DNA from 2 places in the Anaerobacillus sp. QJM3NY_17 genome. Region 1 is predicted to be linked to the other one. Evidence: a T-box and tRNA genes for the amino acid it is inferred to sense, from the RefSeq annotation. Region 1 holds a T-box; the other holds one or more tRNA genes.
The links. The T-box of region 1 lies ahead of argS (arginine--tRNA ligase). A T-box ahead of a tRNA ligase gene usually reads a tRNA of that ligase, here a tRNA-Arg.
Positions count from the first base shown of each region.

Region 1 (9,356 bases):
GTGTCTGCCCACTGTAGCTAGACACCGAAAACCAAAACCGTCCCGTTCAAAAAGCCATGAAGCACTTTGCTTCATGGCTTTTGTTATTGCATACCCTTCCGTCTTAACAATTGTCGTAATCCGCCCCCAATTACTACCCCAATAACAATACCTATAATAGCAACAAAGGTCGGTGGAATAACAAAAGGCTCTGTTCTTAAATTCGATACAATCACAGCCACCGTAGAAAAATACGCTCCACATACAAAGGGTAAAGACAGGTAATCACCTGGTAGTTTCCCTGCTTTTTCAATAGCACCTAGATAGCTTTCATAAATCGCAAACATGTAAACACAAGGATAAAACATAGCCCATTCATAATTTGTAACTGAAATTGCCTGGACGGACTTACCTTGAAAACTATAGAGAATATTCATATTAAGATTTGCATTCACATTGATCAAAAACTCAAGCCCAATAAAAAAAGCACCTCTTATGTAATTCTTATTAATGATTTGTCCAAACCCGGGAAAGGCAATACTCCACAAGAGAACTTCAATTGGATTTACTTTTCTGTTCATCCCATCACCAGCTTCTTATTGTCTCAGCTACATTTTTACCTTTTCCATATTACTGGTATTTCATCCAACTCTCATGGAATTATTTTCAGAAGTAGCACCCTTCTTTTTGATCCATACTACGGATATAAGAAAAAGAAAGGAGAATTGACTATGTTAACAACGAACCAACTTCGTTCATATAAGAAAATGATTCAAGAACGCATCCTGGCTCTTAGTGATGAATTAGATGAAAACGATGAATTTGGTGTTTCTCAGTCTTTTGCTCAACATTCTACAGGTGAACTATCCAATTACGATAATCACCCTGGCGATACGGCGACAGAATTATATGAACGCGAGAAAGATCTATCACTAAATGAACATGCAAAAACAGAATTAGCAGAACTGACAAAGGCCCTTGAACGAATTGGAAATGGAAAATATGGCATATGTGAAGTTTGTGGAAATGATATTTCAACAGAAAGACTCGCTGCCCTTCCAACAGCTTCCACATGTGTAGAACATAGTCCATCACAAAAGACATCAGACAGAAGACCAGCAGAAGAAGGTGTACTTGGCAATTCCTTGGAGGAACATGTAAACGACACTAACGATGCTACCTTTTTTGACGCTGAAGATTCATGGCAACGAGCTGCGAAGTATGGAACATCCGAAACACCTTCAGACTTTAACGCTCAGGAAATGAACTATGACAAAATGTATATTGATTCCAATGAGCCTGTCGGGTATGTCGAGGAAATCGAATCATTTTTATCAGCCGATCTAGATGGCAAACCATCTGGAGTGATTCCAAATCAACGTCATGAACGTTATGAAGACTTACTGGATGATCATGACCAGAAGGCAAGTCAGGGTACAATCGAAGATAGTGACCTCATCTAAATAAGACAGCCCTAAAAACGGGCTGTCTTATTACATTTCTTCTGGTGCATGTAGTCCTAACAATCGCAAGCCTTCTTGTAAAACAATGGAGACAGCTGACACCAGCTGCAATCTCGCTTGTTTACAGGATGGGTCATCTAAGATACGAATCTGTCCATAGTATTTATTAAAAGAACGTGAAAGGTCAAGGACAAACTTTGCGATTTGAGAAGGGTCGTATTCAGCTGCTGCTCTTTCAATTACATTTGGAAAACTAAGCAGCTTTGTCACAACTGACCAGGCTTCTTCATCTTCGAGACCTTTTATATGATCATTGGAATGAAAATCCCCTTTGCGTAGAATAGAACAAGCACGCGCATGAGTATATTGCACGTACGGACCAGTTTCACCCTCAACACGTAGCATGTCTTCAAGTGAAAACTCTATATCATTTCGACGATCATTCTTTAAGTCATGAAACAAAACGGCCCCTACCCCAATTTGTTCAGCAATCGCGTTTTTATTTTCTAAACTAGGATTTTTGGTTTCAATATTTACTTTTGCAAGCTCGATTGCTTCAGTCAACACTTCTTCTAGCAATACTACTTTCCCTTTTCTTGTCGACATTTTCTTTCCATCTTTTAACATCATTCCGAAGTTAATATGGTGCATTTGATCTGCCCAATCGAATCCCATTTTCTTTAATACTTCAAATAATTGTTTGAAATGTAGACTCTGTTCATTTCCTACGACATAGAGAGCCTTACTAAATCCATATGTTTCATAGCGATAAATGGCTGCAGCGAGATCACGGGTTGCATAAAGTGTGGCACCATCTTTCTTCTTAATTAGACATGGTGGTAAGCTCTCTCCAAGTTCTACTACCATGGCGCCACGAGATTCAACTAAGAGATTTTTTTCTTCAAGTAGATCAATGACACTCTGCATTTTATCATTATAAAATGCTTCCCCATTTGTTGAATCAAAGGTAATCCCCATAAGCTCATAAATTCGATCAAACTCTTTAAGAGATTCTTCACGGAACCATTTCCATAATGAAACGGCTTCTGGGTTACCTTCTTCTAATTCTTTAAATGCCTTACGTCCTTCATCTTCAAGACCATTATCTGATTCCGCTTTTTCATGAAATGTAATATAGAGCTTAAGGAGTTCTTTAATCGTTTGCTCACGAACCTTTTGCTCCTCCCCCCACTTTCGGTAGGCCGTTATCAATTTGCCGAACTGAGTTCCCCAGTCCCCAAGATGATTAATGCGAATGGGGCGATAGCCGACTTTTTCAACAATTAGCGCTAATGAATTTCCAATAACGGTTGAGCGTAAATGGCCCATTGAGAAGGGCTTCGCTATATTAGGTGAGGAAAGATCAATCGTCACGGCACCTCCCTTTCCTACATTAGAAGCACCGTACTCACTTCCCTCACGTACAATGCGACTTATTACCTCAGTACTAACCATTTTTTTATTAAGAAACACATTAACATAAGGCCCAACAGCTTCTACTTTTTCAAAGGCTGACTCATGAATGTCAGTAACAAGCTCCTTCGCAATTTGATGAGGAGCCATTCGTTTCACTTTGGCAAGATCAAAGCATGGGAAGGCATAGTCACCTAAAGAGTCATGCTTAGGCAGTTCAATTCGCTGCAGAATATTAAGAAAGCTCACTTCTTCTTCACATGCTTGATAAAGTTGTTGTGCAAATAATTCTTTGTAATTCATACATTCCCTCCTATTTGTATATCCATTTGCCTATAAAAAAATCTCCGTCTCTATAAAAGAGACGGAGATGAATTCCGCGGTACCACTCTGATTGCTCAATAAAACGATTTGAGCCTACTTCACTCTATAACGGGGAGTCCGACTGCTTCTACTTAATTCAAAACAGTGTCTTGAAAGTCCGGTTCATGCCTGCTAAGGTTCCGAGCTCTCACCATCCCCGGATCGCTTTATCCGTATACAAACACTACTCTCTTTCGCATTGACGATACAATATTAGTCTTATTATAGCCGACTTCCATATAAATTCAACCACTTATTTTATAAGTCCTTTTTCCGATTCAGAATATCCATTTTTTTCACCATCAGCAAAACCTTCCTGATACCCTTCTCGATAAATGGATGTTAAGTACATGGAAATCAGCTGTCTTACTTTTGGCTCTACGTTCACGACCTCTAAATGCTTCATACACCGATCAACTGCCAATTTTTCCTTTTGAACATTTTTAATCGTCATCGTTAGAACCACCTTCCGGATAAGTTATCCGTATTATACACCACCTTAACAATGTATTTGCACTCATTCGACAAGACTCGATTTGAATTATGTTAAAACCCTACAAAAGACCAGTAAACGACGAGAACAATCACGGGATAACAAAGACTATAGACCTATCACAAGGCATTTATAACTCTTTTAAATCATTTATGAATGATTCATTTCAATTCGTATACATAACTTCTCAATTATTATAACAACCTATACCTATCTAATTTTATTGAGGAGGGTGCATTGTGAGACGAAGCAAACGAAAATCAATTCGAAATGAGTCCTACCAAATTCCAACTGCTACTGAATCACATGATGCATACTATTCTCTTGAAGAGAACAAAGAATATATAAAAGCAAAATTTCATAATACAGAAGATATCAAATTCAGAAATATTACGGTTCAGGATGTGAAATGCCTACTTGCTTATTTAGATCCTTTAGTTGATGAAGAGAAGCTACAAAGAACGATTATGAAACCATTATTTGAGACAAATCAGTTAAACATCGAGGATACAGTCACATCAAAGGAATACCGGCGATCAAAAAATTTAAATGAAGCTATTACAGGATTAACAAAAGGATTTGTCGTTCTACTAATAAATGGACAAGTACATTTTTATTTACTAGAAGCTTTCTCAGGAAATTCTAGAGCAATATCTGAGCCAATTAATGAGCAAGTCGTTCGCGGTTCACATGAAGGTTTTGTCGAAAATATTATGCAAAACCTACAAATGCTTCGCAGAAGAATTGAGAATCCTAACCTTGTGATTAGGTTCTTTAAAATTGGTAAAACAACAGACACGAAAATAGCTGTTATTTACTTACAGCACCTTACAAACCCTGATCTTATCGCAGAAATAGAAAAAAGAATCACATCTATTAAAACGGATTCCATTCAAACGCCTGGCTATGTAGAAGAGTTTATTGAGGATGCACCATTCTCTCCATTCCCCCAAATGCTAAGTACGGAACGACCTGATAGAATGACTGCTCACCTCATGGAAGGAAGAGTCGGTCTCCTAATGGAAGGAAGCCCTGCAACTTTAATTTTTCCAGTAACTTTTTTTGCCTTTTATCAATCGCCTGAAGACTACAACAGCAGATGGTATATTGGATCTATCTTAAGACTCATAAGAGTAGCCAGCTTTATTTTTGCATTAGGGTTGCCTTCATTATATATCGCCACCGTATCTTTTCACCCAGAGGTACTACCTGCCGAGTTAATCTTAAATATTAAAAGCTCGCTTGAAAACGTTCCATTCCCACCATTACTAGAAGCTTTAATTATGCAAATTATTCTTGAATTATTGAGAGAAGCTGCTATACGACTACCAGGTCCTATTGCACAAACAATTGGTATTGTTGGGGGTTTAGTTATTGGGACTGCGATTGTAGAAGCTAACCTTGTATCGAATATGATGATTATTGTCGTCGCACTGACGGCTATATCATCCTTTGCAGTTCCATCGTATGAAATGAGTATGTCAATCAGGCTGCTTGGTTTTCCACTCATGCTCCTTTCTGCAGCATTTGGATTTATTGGGCTTGTCTTCGGATTATCCATCATTTTAATCCACTTATGTGGTTTAGAAACTTTCGGCACACCTTATTTCTCCCCGCTTGCACCATTTCGTTTCAACGAACTAAAAGATTCTGTTATTCGCCTTCCAAGATGGTTACTCGGTAGGCGACCGTCAGACGTTCGTGCACAGCATGGAACACAGGAGTGGGTCTCAAGAAGGTGGAAACAAAATGAAGACGAGTAGCAAAATTAATTCGGCGCAGCTTTTTTTCATCATATTCCAAACACAAGTTGGCGTAGGCGTACTCTCTCTTCCCTCTTCCTTATATGCAGGAGCTGGAACTGATGGCTGGATTACTCTTCTTGTTACTGGTGTTGCTATCCAACTAATTATTTTTATACTTTACTTTTTGAGCAACCGTTTCCCATCATTAACGCTTTTTGAATATGGGCCTAAAATCATTGGCAAATATGTAGCATTCGTCGTCTCACTTCTTTACACACTATTCGCTATTTCAACAGCGGTCATTGTATTGGAATTGTTTGAAACCACAATAAAAACTTGGATCTTATTTCGAACACCCATGATTGTCATCTTTTTATTGCTAACTATTAGTGGCACTTACCTTGCTATTGGCAGAATCAAAGTAATGGGGAGATTTTATCAGTTTGTTTCAGTTCTAATTATTCCTCTGATCATTATGGCCGCCTATACTTTAAAGGACGCGGATATTCGTTATATCTTGCCAATTGGTCAAAATGGCGTAGGAACAATCCTAAAAGCAACACAGCAAGGGATAGTATCCATGCTGGGTTTTGAAATCGTATTATTCATTTACCCTTACGTTCAAACAAAAGGGAAAGCAGCACTAAAAAGCTTAACACTGGCTAATATAGCAGTAACATTATTATATAGCTTTTTAACATTTGCAACGTACGTCTTTTTTAGCCCTTCTCAGCTTGAAATGATTCCTGAACCCCTCGTGTATATGTTAAAAGGTGTATCCTTTGTAATTGTGGATAGAGTGGATCTCCTTTTTCTTTCGATCTGGATCGTTTCTGTTATGACTTCCTATGTATCGTATATATATATTGCAGGAAGAGGCATTCAATATTTAACAAAAAGAAAAAAAACAACTGGTCCCATTTTGACTGCCGCCTTTATTGCACTGTTTTTCTCAATGTTTTCACATGATCGATATACTGTGGAAATGATTTCTAGTTATCATGCGAAAGCAAGTTATTTTTTTGCCCTTGGCTTCCCTCTCCTGCTTTTGCTCATTAGTCTTTTATTTAAGAAGAAAGAGGAGTCACGATGAAAAAACTAAAACATCTTTCCATCATTTTTTCGCTCAGCCTGTTATTTCTGACCTCTTGCTGGGATCAGGAACTTTTAAAAGAATCGAAGCTGATTTATGGGGCTGGATTGGATTATGAGAATGAAAATGAAATTCGCACAACGTTCGCCGTTCGGAACCTTGGTATTCCAGTTAGTCAAGGGGGCGTATACTCTAATCGCATTCTTTCCGTTTCAGGGTCTTCACCCAGAGATACGCGAATTAAAGTGGATCGAGTTTTATCAAAGCAAGTAACAGCTTCAAAAAATCAGCTCATTCTCTTAGGGAAAGAGATAGCCAAAAAAGACATTGACCACATTTTTGATGTCCTGTACAGAGATCCAAAAGGTCCACTAGACGCTAGAGTCGGAGTTGTCGATGGACGAGCCGAAGACATGTTAAATTTAGACCATATTGGCGATACTCTCATTACAGAATTTATGTCAGATCTTATTAAAGGTGCTGAAAATAAAACAGAAGCCCCGCGAATGACGATCGAAAAAACATTTCGTTATTCTAAAGATGTTGGACAAGATTACGCCCTTCCATATATTAGTTTCAACAAGGATGTGGGCGCACCTGAAATAAACGGAATTGCTTTATTTCATCACGCCAACTATACAGGAGTTGTTCTTCCTCCAATAGACGCAACCTTACTACTCCTTATGGCTGATAGGAAAAGTAAAAAAGCAAGTATTACAGAAAATATTGGTGAAGAACACAATGAAGGTTTTCTCACCAAAACCGTTACTATAAACGTCCGAAATGCCAAAGCATCTAATGAATATTCTTTTCAAGATCAACAATTAAATAAAGGCGTTATCAATCTTGAAATAAGAGGAAATGTAGAAGAATATCCTCAAAACCATCTGTTTAAAGAAGGAATGGTACATGATATTGCAGATGAATTATCCACACGGTTAACAAAAAGAGCGAATGATATTCTTCATAAACTTCAAGAAGCCAACTGTGACTTCCTAGGTATTGGTCGTGATTTAAATGCTTATCACCACAAAGCATGGAATGAAAAACAGTGGGATAATGACTATCCAAAACTAGATCTTCAGGCAAACGTAAAGGTAAAGATCGCTGAAACAGGAATAATTAAATAGAAAGAGAGTAAGCGCACAACGCTTACTCTCTTTCTATTTGCTTCATCTCTTCAATCGCCGGTTCTTTTGCACCATACCAAGAATAGGCGACTTCATAATATTCCCCTTCATCCACAAGGTTCCAGGCCATTTCATCTTCAACCAAAAGTTCAATGGCCTCTCCTTCTCCTTCAGGCTGAACAAAAACATAGAAATGATGATCTGTGCTTTCCTTCTTAATCACTTCACCATGTTCAATATGTTTTTCATGAACATAGGTATACTTTCCAATTAAAAAAAGGCTGACAAGTACGACGATACTTGCAATCGATATATTTAATGCTCTCTTTCTATTCATAGTGCCTCCGTATTGAACATGTTTAGTATTAAGTTACCACAAACATTAGTATTTTAACAAAGTTAGATTAGGATGTTTAATGATTTTTTCACACGGGTACCATTTATTATAAGAGACGATACAAGGAGGAATTACAAATGGCTAAGAATTCTCAATACCAACCAATTCATGAGAGTGGTTTCTCACTAAGTGATGCTCAAGAAGTAGCTTATGCGAAAGAATTTAAGAAAGCAGATATTGCAGGCGGAATTCGTAAGCCTAAAGTGAAAAGGGCAAAGAGCGAAAATCCTGATCTACTTAAATAATGACTCTAAGGAGCCATGCTGATTGCATGGCTCCTTATTTATGCAGTACTTAGACTTCATCAAACCTTTTTCACAAATGCGTCGTACCCATTCTTTTTCAATTTCTGGCATAATTGATCAGCGCTAGCCTTCTCCTTATAAGCGCCGGCCTGGACGTAATACAGTGACTGTGGAAGCGCACCTTTTAAATACCGCACGGCCGCAAGTACAGCTTCCTCAGCGAGCTGAAGGCGATAGGAACGAGCCTTTAATTTTTTTACATCCGACGAAGAATCCAAAAAGCCGTATTCAATTATTACTGTCTCTACATCTCCAGTCAATCGATGCATGTAGTAGTAATCTTTTCTATCCGCTCCTTCTCTAGAGAATACCCTTCGCAATCCCATCCCGGCTTTTTTCAAACCTTCTGCTATACTGCCTGCCAAATCACTCTTTGCGTAAATTGAATGAATAACTTCAGCCCCACTTCCTCCTCCCGCATTATAATGGTTACTCAAACAAATCGAAGCACCTGACCCTTTCACAAGTGCAGAACGCTTTTCAGAAGATAGATCAATATCTGTCGTTCTTGTGATCGCACACGGTATGCCAAGATTCTTCAAAAACTCATATTGATGAAGCGCTACTTCCATAGTCCAATCCTTCTCTTTCACGCCATTCGCCACCGCTCCTGGATCATTCCCGCCATGTCCTGCATCAATGATAATCACTTTTCATTCCCCCTCTATTCCTTTTTCGTATCGATTATTCTCGATACCAATCGCTGCCTCCTTATGCTATATATCGAATTGAAAAAGATAAAAGGGGCATTAACAGATAATTTTTACAAATTCTGCAACCTTTCTTTTGATCCTTCGTCTTAATAGGAAAGGTCTTAGTTTCAATTGCTATTCAGTGCCAACCCTAAATGACCTTCGAAGGATGATGATATGAACGATAATTCCCCTCTTAAACTTAATGCAGATTTCTCTACCTATACAACACTGCAAAAAACAGAGTTAGTCGAAGAATTAATGGATCAATACGGCGAAGCTC
Region 1 covers NZ_CM149685.1:661,782-671,137, reverse strand. The annotation lists gene AC0VYV_RS03675 (hypothetical protein) at 84-560, opposite strand; gene AC0VYV_RS03670 (TraR/DksA C4-type zinc finger protein) at 711-1,442, shown strand; gene argS (arginine--tRNA ligase) at 1,473-3,158, opposite strand; T-box leader at 3,213-3,427, opposite strand; gene AC0VYV_RS03660 (hypothetical protein) at 3,472-3,672, opposite strand; gene AC0VYV_RS03655 (spore germination protein) at 3,951-5,474, shown strand; gene AC0VYV_RS03650 (GerAB/ArcD/ProY family transporter) at 5,461-6,549, shown strand; gene AC0VYV_RS03645 (Ger(x)C family spore germination protein) at 6,546-7,679, shown strand; gene AC0VYV_RS03640 (hypothetical protein) at 7,702-8,016, opposite strand; gene AC0VYV_RS03635 (YfhE family protein) at 8,154-8,321, shown strand; gene AC0VYV_RS03630 (N-acetylmuramoyl-L-alanine amidase) at 8,381-9,031, opposite strand; gene AC0VYV_RS03625 (sigma-70 family RNA polymerase sigma factor) at 9,251-9,356, shown strand, end outside.

Region 2 (9,356 bases), 400 kb from region 1:
CCCAGCGACGTCCTACTCTTGCAAGGGGAGATCCCCCAACTACCATCGGCGCTCGAGCTTAACTTCCGTGTTCTCATACGGGGTGCGATAAGCGGCGAACTTCGCCAGCTGCGCGATGCCAGATCCTCATGGATCTCTCGAATATCCACTCCGGTCTGACATCGCTTGCTTCCTCGAATTTCTTGCTTCTCCCACCCCTACGTAGCTTTCGAAGAAGTTTTGATTGTCTCACATGAAGCTTTTTTCTCTTGCGAGTTTTCTTCACTTTATCAATACAAAAAAGTGAGAAACCATTTGGTCTCTCACTTTTCTTCAATTGCCCAGCGACGTCCTACTCTTGCAGGGGGAGATCCCCCAACTACCATCGGCGCTGAAGAGCTTAACTTCCGTGTTCGGCATGGGAACGGGTGTGACCTCTTCGCCATCATCACTAGACTAACAGGATGTTAGCCGTTCGGTGTTCACCACAGGACGTGGTGGCACTTAATCGAACTTCCTTATTTCAGGTGTTCCCTGAAAACTAGATAGCACGCACAACTTTCCAATATGTCCAGCTACGTAAGCCAAATCCTCGATCGTTTCACCTTTTGATTCTGACGCATAAAGCGCGTCTGACTCAAAAGCCTCCAACGCTTGTCGGATTTAAACGGCTTACTTCGCTTTTCGTTTAGGTTAAGCCCTCGATCGATTAGTATTCGTCAGCTCCACGTGTTGCCACGCTTCCACCCCGAACCTATCTACCTCATCATCTCTAAGGGATCTTACCAGCTTAATGCTGTGGGAAATCTCATCTCGAGGGGGGCTTCATGCTTAGATGCTTTCAGCACTTATCCCTTCCACACGTAGCTACCCAGCTATGCTCCTGGCGGAACAACTGGTACACCAGCGGTGTGTCCATCCCGGTCCTCTCGTACTAAGGACAGCTCCTCTCAAATTTCCTGCGCCCGCGACGGATAGGGACCGAACTGTCTCACGACGTTCTGAACCCAGCTCGCGTACCGCTTTAATGGGCGAACAGCCCAACCCTTGGGACCTACTTCAGCCCCAGGATGCGATGAGCCGACATCGAGGTGCCAAACCTCCCCGTCGATGTGGACTCTTGGGGGAGATAAGCCTGTTATCCCCAGGGTAGCTTTTATCCGTTGAGCGATGGCCCTTCCATGCGGAACCACCGGATCACTAAGCCCGACTTTCGTCCCTGCTCGACTTGTAGGTCTCGCAGTCAAGCTCCCTTGTGCCTTTACACTCTGCGAATGATTTCCAACCATTCTGAGGGAACCTTTGGGCGCCTCCGTTACACTTTAGGAGGCGACCGCCCCAGTCAAACTGCCCACCTGACACTGTCTCCGCACCGGATCACGGTGCTGGGTTAGAATGTCAGTACAGCCAGGGTAGTATCCCACCGACGCCTCCATCGAACCTGGCGGTCCGACTTCTATGGCTCCTACCTATCCTGTACAAGCTGTACCAAAATCCAATATCAGGCTACAGTAAAGCTCCATGGGGTCTTTCCGTCCTGTCGCGGGTAACCTGCATCTTCACAGGTACTATAATTTCACCGGGTCTCTCGTTGAGACAGTATCCAAGTCGTTGCACCTTTCGTGCGGGTCGGAACTTACCCGACAAGGAATTTCGCTACCTTAGGACCGTTATAGTTACGGCCGCCGTTTACTGGGGCTTCGATTCAGAGCTTCTCCCGTAAGGGATAACCCCTCCTCTTAACCTTCCAGCACCGGGCAGGTGTCAGCCCCTATACTTCGCCTTACGGCTTTGCAGAGACCTGTGTTTTTGCTAAACAGTCGCTTGGATCTTTTCACTGCGGCTCCCCTGGGCTATAAACCCGAGGAAGCACCCCTTCTCCCGAAGTTACGGGGTCATTTTGCCGAGTTCCTTAACGAGAGTTCTCCCGATCGTCTTAGGATTCTCTCCTCGCCTACCTGTGTCGGTTTGCGGTACGGGCACCTTTTTCCTCACTAGAGGCTTTTCTTGGCAGCGTAGAATCAAGGACTTCGGTACTAAATTTCCCTCGCCATCACGACTCAGCCTTCATGGTGAACGGATTTGCCTATTCACCAGCCTAATCGCTTGGACGCGCATTTCCAGCAGCGCGCTCTCCCTATCTTTCTGCGTCCCCCCGTCGTTCAAACGGAAAGGAGGTGGTACAGGAATATCAACCTGTTATCCATCGCCTACGCCTTTCGGCCTCGGCTTAGGTCCCGACTAACCCTGAGCGGACGAGCCTTCCTCAGGAAACCTTGGGCTTTCGACGGACAAGATTCTCACTTGTCTTTCGCTACTCATACCGGCATTCTCACTTCTAAGCGCTCCACCAGTCCTTTCGGTCTGACTTCACTGCCCTTAGAACGCTCTCCTACCATTGTCGTAAGACAATCCACAGCTTCGGTGATACGTTTAGCCCCGGTACATTTTCGGCGCAGCGTCACTCGACCAGTGAGCTATTACGCACTCTTTAAATGATGGCTGCTTCTAAGCCAACATCCTGGTTGTCTAAGCAACGCCACATCCTTTTCCACTTAACGTATACTTTGGGACCTTAGCTGGTGGTCTGGGCTGTTTCCCTCTCGACTACGGATCTTATCACTCGCAGTCTGACTCCCGCGGATAAATCGTTGGCATTCGGAGTTTGACTGGATTCGGTAATCCGGTAAGGACCCCTAGTCCAATCAGTGCTCTACCTCCAAGATTCTTGCCGCGAGGCTAGCCCTAAAGCTATTTCGGAGAGAACCAGCTATCTCCAGGTTCGATTGGCATTTCACCGCTACCCACACCTCATCCCCGCATTTTTCAACATGCGTGGGTTCGGGCCTCCATTCAGTGTTACCTGAACTTCACCCTGGACATGGGTAGATCACCTGGTTTCGGGTCTACGACCACGTACTATTTCGCCCTATTCAGACTCGCTTTCGCTGCGGCTCCGCCTTCTCAGCTTAACCTTGCACGGGATCGTAACTCGCCGGTTCATTCTACAAAAGGCACGCTGTCACCCATTAACGGGCTCCAACTAGTTGTAGGCACACGGTTTCAGGTTCTTTTTCACTCCCCTTCCGGGGTGCTTTTCACCTTTCCCTCACGGTACTGGTTCACTATCGGTCACTAGAGAGTATTTAGCCTTGGGAGATGGTCCTCCCGGATTCCGACGGGGTTTCACGTGTCCCGCCGTACTCAGGATCCGTCTCGGAGGGCATCGGATTTTGACTACAGGATTGTTACCTTCTCTGATGGACCTTTCCAGGTCGCTTCGTCTATCCGTGCCTTTGTAACTCCAAAGAGACGTCCTACAACCCCAGAGGGCAAGCCCTCTGGTTTGGGCTGATTCCGTTTCGCTCGCCGCTACTCAGGAAATCGCGTTTGCTTTCTCTTCCTCCGGGTAATGAGATGTTTCAGTTCCCCGGGTCTGCCTTCCATTCCCTATGTATTCAGAAATGGATACCATCCTATTAAAGATGGTGGGTTCCCCCATTCGGAAATCTCCGGATCAAAGCGTACTTACAGCTCCCCGAAGCATATCGGTGTTCGTCCCGTCCTTCTTAGGCTTCTAGTGCCAAGGCATCCACCGTGCGCCCTTAGTAGCTTAACCTTCGATTTGTTAGGCATTGCTGCCATAACGCATCAGTTATTACTAAGTTATTGCATAAAAAATAATTATTGGATGTCGTTGTTTGTGCTATCTAGTTTTCAAGGAACAAGGCTACTGTTTGAATCCGCCTAAGCTTCATCACTTCACCTGGTTTGAAAGAATAAATCATTCTTTCAAAACTAAACGAAACGCTCATGTAAGGTTGGTAACGTAAGTTACCTTCGTAATTCTCCATAGAAAGGAGGTGATCCAGCCGCACCTTCCGATACGGCTACCTTGTTACGACTTCACCCCAATCATTTGTCCCACCTTCGGCGGCTGGCTCCATAAAGGTTACCCCACCGACTTCGGGTGTTACAAACTCTCGTGGTGTGACGGGCGGTGTGTACAAGGCCCGGGAACGTATTCACCGCGGCATGCTGATCCGCGATTACTAGCAATTCCGGCTTCATGCAGGCGAGTTGCAGCCTGCAATCCGAACTGAGAACGGCTTTATGGGATTCGCTTCACCTCGCGGTGTTGCTGCCCTTTGTACCGTCCATTGTAGCACGTGTGTAGCCCAGGTCATAAGGGGCATGATGATTTGACGTCATCCCCACCTTCCTCCGGTTTGTCACCGGCAGTCACCTTAGAGTGCCCAACTAAATGCTGGCAACTAAGATCAAGGGTTGCGCTCGTTGCGGGACTTAACCCAACATCTCACGACACGAGCTGACGACAACCATGCACCACCTGTCACTCTGTCCCCCGAAGGGGAACGTCCTGTCTCCAGGATTGTCAGAGGATGTCAAGACCTGGTAAGGTTCTTCGCGTTGCTTCGAATTAAACCACATGCTCCACTGCTTGTGCGGGCCCCCGTCAATTCCTTTGAGTTTCAACCTTGCGGTCGTACTCCCCAGGCGGAGTGCTTAATGTGTTAACTTCAGCACTGAGGGTGGAACCCCCCAACACCTAGCACTCATCGTTTACGGCGTGGACTACCAGGGTATCTAATCCTGTTTGCTCCCCACGCTTTCGCGCCTCAGCGTCAGTTACAGACCAGAGAGCCGCCTTCGCCACTGGTGTTCCTCCACATATCTACGCATTTCACCGCTACACGTGGAATTCCACTCTCCTCTTCTGCACTCAAGTCCTCCAGTTTCCAATGACCCTCCACGGTTGAGCCGTGGGCTTTCACATCAGACTTAAAAGACCGCCTGCGCGCGCTTTACGCCCAATAATTCCGGACAACGCTTGCCACCTACGTATTACCGCGGCTGCTGGCACGTAGTTAGCCGTGGCTTTCTGGTTAGGTACCGTCAAGGTACCGCCCTATTCGAACGGTACTTGTTCTTCCCTAACAACAGAGCTTTACGACCCGAAGGCCTTCGTCACTCACGCGGCGTTGCTCCGTCAGACTTTCGTCCATTGCGGAAGATTCCCTACTGCTGCCTCCCGTAGGAGTCTGGGCCGTGTCTCAGTCCCAGTGTGGCCGATCACCCTCTCAGGTCGGCTACGCATCGTCGCCTTGGTAAGCCATTACCTTACCAACTAGCTAATGCGCCGCGGGCCCATCCTGCAGTGTTAGCTCGAAAGCCAACTTTCAACATTGCACCATGCGGTGCGATGTATTACCCGGTATTAGCTCCGGTTTCCCGGAGTTATCCCAGTCTGCAGGGCAGGTTGCCCACGTGTTACTCACCCGTCCGCCGCTAAGATCAGGGAGCAAGCTCCCATCTCTTCGCTCGACTTGCATGTATTAGGCACGCCGCCAGCGTTCGTCCTGAGCCAGGATCAAACTCTCCGATAGAAAGCTTAATCTAGCTTTAAAACAATGTTTTGTTTCCGTAGAAACAACTACTTACATGGCGTTTCGTTCAGTTTTCAAAGATCGATTTGTTTCTTTCAATGTCGTTTTCAGCGACCAAATCATCATACCATGATGACTTGAACAGTGTCAACAACTTTTTTTCAAAAGATGGTGGGCCTGAGTGGACTCGAACCACCGACCTCACGCTTATCAGGCGTGCGCTCTAACCAGCTGAGCTACAGGCCCATCTTTAATGGAGCGGGTGATGGGGATCGAACCCACGACATCAGCTTGGAAGGCTGAGGTTTTACCACTAAACTACACCCGCGATATTGATGGTCGGGAAGACAGGATTTGAACCTGCGACCCCTTGGTCCCAAACCAAGTGCTCTACCAAGCTGAGCTACTTCCCGACATTTTATTAAGTAAATAAATATGGTGCGCCCGAGAGAAGTCGAATCCCTAACCTTCTGATCCGTAGTCAGACGCTCTATCCAATTGAGCTACGGGCGCATATTATATTTGGTGCGGTTGAGAGGACTCGAACCTCCACGGGGTTTCCCCCACTAGCCCCTCAAGCTAGCGCGTCTGCCATTCCGCCACAACCGCACATCGTTACTTGATGAAAACTTAGCATTTTAAAAGAATTGGTGCGGGTGAAGGGACTTGAACCCCCACGTCGTAAGACACTAGATCCTAAGTCTAGCGCGTCTGCCAATTCCGCCACACCCGCAAAAAGTGGTGAGCCATGAAGGACTCGAACCTTCGACCCTCTGATTAAAAGTCAGATGCTCTACCAACTGAGCTAATGGCTCAACATGGCTGGGCTAGCTGGATTCGAACCAGCGCATGACGGAATCAAAATCCGTTGCCTTACCGCTTGGCTATAGCCCAACAATTTATATAATCAGATTCATTTTAGAAAATAATGGCGGTCTCGACGGGAATCGAACCCGCGATCTCCTGCGTGACAGGCAGGCATGTTAACCGCTACACCACGAGACCTCTATAACTGATTACATATCATGTTGTTGAAACATTTTATTTTTAAAATTTGTTGGTGACCCGTACGGGATTCGAACCCGTGTTACCGCCGTGAAAGGGCGGTGTCTTAACCGCTTGACCAACGGGCCATAAAAATGGCGGAGAAGGAGGGATTTGAACCCTCGCGCCGCTCACGCGACCTACACCCTTAGCAGGGGCGCCCCTTCAGCCACTTGGGTACTTCTCCGTTTGGCTCCACAGGTAGGATTCGAACCTACGACCGATCGGTTAACAGCCGATAGCTCTACCACTGAGCTACTGTGGAATAGTGTTTAATTTGTTGTCTCCGTTATCGGCGACATTTAATATAATAACTCATCCGGCAATCAAAGTCAACAGCTTTTTTGAAATTTCTTAAAGCGTTATGTATTCGATCTGGACTTGCTCTCCGAAGAGACTTTATTAATTTACCACATACAATCTAGGTCGTCAATGATAACTTTCAATAAACTTGTTTTAACTTTCCTCTACACTTTCCGCACACATATCGTAAGGTGTCCATCCTTCTCTTCCTTCTATACTTAGCATGGCATTGTTGACACTCGTAAAGGTACTTATATGATTCTACTCTTCTTTGCCCAGGTACTACCTGGCAGTAGCGTGATCCCCCCACTTTTTGAAGAAGTTGTTTGAAATCCTGGTCCTGATGTTTATAACCTTTCTTCTGAATGTGTAGGTGATAATGACATAGTTCATGCTTTATAATCCCTTCAAGTTCTGTTACACCAAATTGATCATAGTGCTTTTTATTGAATTCAAGATTATGTGACCTTAACAAATAACGTCCGCCAGTAGTTCTTAAACGAGCATTAAATGTAGCTTGATGAAGAAAAGGCATACCAAAATACCTCTCGGATATTGCTTCTACTAAACGCTGCAGTTCTTTCTCAGTCAACTCATTCATCCTTTCACTTTCCGAACATATACAAGCCGCTTTTCATAAACTAATTTACATCATCATTCACGCAGTGTCATCCATTAAAGGAGGAGATGGAGTTGCCTGTATGGTTTAAGAAACAACTGAAACAAGCTTACCTTGAGAAAAATCGCCGACAAATCAAGCTTCTTAATCAATGTTGGTTTTTTTACAGAAGAAAACACCGCCCCTAAGGGCAGTGCTTATGATGGCTTTAGCATAGTAAGAGCGATTCTTTCCCTTTTCAAATCAACTTCATCAACCCATACAGTAACAACTTGCCCTACATGGACAACTTCCATAGGGTTTTTCACAAAGCGAGTCGTTAATTTCGAGATATGAACAAGCCCATCTTGTTTAACCCCTATATCAATAAAAGCACCAAAGTCTACTACGTTTCGTACTGTTCCTTCTAACTCCATACCCTGTTCAAGATCTTCCATTTTCAAAACATCTGTTTTTAAAATAGGCTGTGAGAGTTCATCTCGGGGGTCACGCCCCGGCTTCTGCAGAGATGCCACAATATCTTGTAACGTGGGTTCCCCTATATTTAAAGCCTCTGCAGTTTCCTTCATCGGAATTGCAGACAAAGATTGCACTAGTTTTTCAGTCCCAATATCCTGCGGCTTACAATCAATGCGTTCTAAAAGTGCTTTTGTTACCTGATAACTTTCAGGGTGGATCTCTGTTTGATCAAGAGGTTGCTTCCCTCCCATTATTCGAAGAAATCCAATACACTGCTCATATGTTTTAGCACCAAGCCTTGGCACTTTCTTTAACTGCACCCTACTTGTAAACTTTCCTTCTTCATCTCGTTTTTTAACGATATTCATCGCAACTGCTCGAGAAAGACCAGCTACATATTGAAGGAGAGAGACAGAAGCTGTATTCACATTAACGCCAACCTGGTTAACAGCGGTTTCCACAACAAAGGTTAATTGATCATTCAGCTTTTTCTGAGACACATCGTGCTGATATTGTCCCACTCCTACTGATTTAGGATCAATTTTAACTAGCTCAGCAAGTGGGTCTTGAACTCTACGCGCAATGGAAACCGCCGAACGTTCCTCCACCTGTAGATCAGGAAACTCTTCTCTTGCAAGGTCTGATGCAGAGTAAACACTCGCTCCTGCTTCATTAACAATTAAATAGACCACTTTTACTTCCACTTCTTTTATCACATCTGCAATAAACTGTTCGGTTTCACGTGATGCCGTCCCGTTCCCTATAGCAACCATCTCAATATCGTAGTCTTTTATCATTTGTATCACTATAGCTTTCGCTTTCTCGACTTCTGAGCGTGGCGGTGTTGGATAGATAACAGACACATTAAGCATTTTACCGGTATCATCAACAACAGCTAGTTTACACCCAGTTCGAAAGGCAGGATCTACCCCAAGTACTCTCTTTCCTTTTAAAGGGGGTTGTAGCAAAAGATGTTTTAGGTTTTCTGAGAAAATATGAATGGCTTGGTCCTCAGCTCGCTCAGTTAATTCTTTACGTATTTCTCTTTCTACAGAAGGTTGAATAAGACGTTTGTAACTGTCAATAATGGCTTCCTCTAATAGAGTGACGCAACTTTGCTGCTGATTTTTTATTATTTTCCTATTTAAATAATCATGGATTGAATCAGTAGGTGGGGTGACTGATGTACGTAAAACTTTTTCCTTCTCACCTCTATTAATCGCCAGAACCCGATGTGGAACGATTTTTGAAATACCTTCCTGGTAGGAATAGTACATTTCAAATATCTTTTTAGGATCTTCTTCTTCAGATTTCACAGCGGTTTGAAGAATACCATGTTGAAATGTTTTTGCACGAATCCACTTACGTGCGTCCGCATCATCTGATATCCATTCAGCAATAATATCCTGCGCTCCTTGGATGGCATCTTCCACTGTAGGAACTTCGTTTTCTTTTGATATGTATTCTACAGCCGCTTCGGAGGCTTCTCCAGTTCCATCATTTAGAATCCAAAGAGCAAGAGGCTCCAATCCCTTCTCTTTTGC
Region 2 covers NZ_CM149685.1:257,367-266,722, reverse strand. The annotation lists rRNA gene rrf (5S ribosomal RNA) at 319-435, opposite strand; rRNA gene AC0VYV_RS01525 (23S ribosomal RNA) at 669-3,598, opposite strand; rRNA gene AC0VYV_RS01520 (16S ribosomal RNA) at 3,836-5,387, opposite strand; tRNA gene AC0VYV_RS01515 (tRNA-Ile) at 5,557-5,633, opposite strand; tRNA gene AC0VYV_RS01510 (tRNA-Gly) at 5,642-5,715, opposite strand; tRNA gene AC0VYV_RS01505 (tRNA-Pro) at 5,724-5,800, opposite strand; tRNA gene AC0VYV_RS01500 (tRNA-Arg) at 5,824-5,900, opposite strand; tRNA gene AC0VYV_RS01495 (tRNA-Leu) at 5,911-5,996, opposite strand; tRNA gene AC0VYV_RS01490 (tRNA-Leu) at 6,036-6,120, opposite strand; tRNA gene AC0VYV_RS01485 (tRNA-Lys) at 6,127-6,202, opposite strand; tRNA gene AC0VYV_RS01480 (tRNA-Gln) at 6,207-6,281, opposite strand; tRNA gene AC0VYV_RS01475 (tRNA-Asp) at 6,317-6,392, opposite strand; tRNA gene AC0VYV_RS01470 (tRNA-Glu) at 6,446-6,520, opposite strand; tRNA gene AC0VYV_RS01465 (tRNA-Ser) at 6,528-6,618, opposite strand; tRNA gene AC0VYV_RS01460 (tRNA-Asn) at 6,622-6,696, opposite strand; gene AC0VYV_RS01455 (SprT family protein) at 6,874-7,326, opposite strand; gene cmpA (cortex morphogenetic protein CmpA) at 7,428-7,541, shown strand; gene AC0VYV_RS01445 (Tex family protein) at 7,551-9,356, opposite strand, start outside.
Region 2: it encodes a tRNA-Arg, which carries the amino acid that the T-box ahead of argS (arginine--tRNA ligase) is inferred to sense. The anticodon was not compared.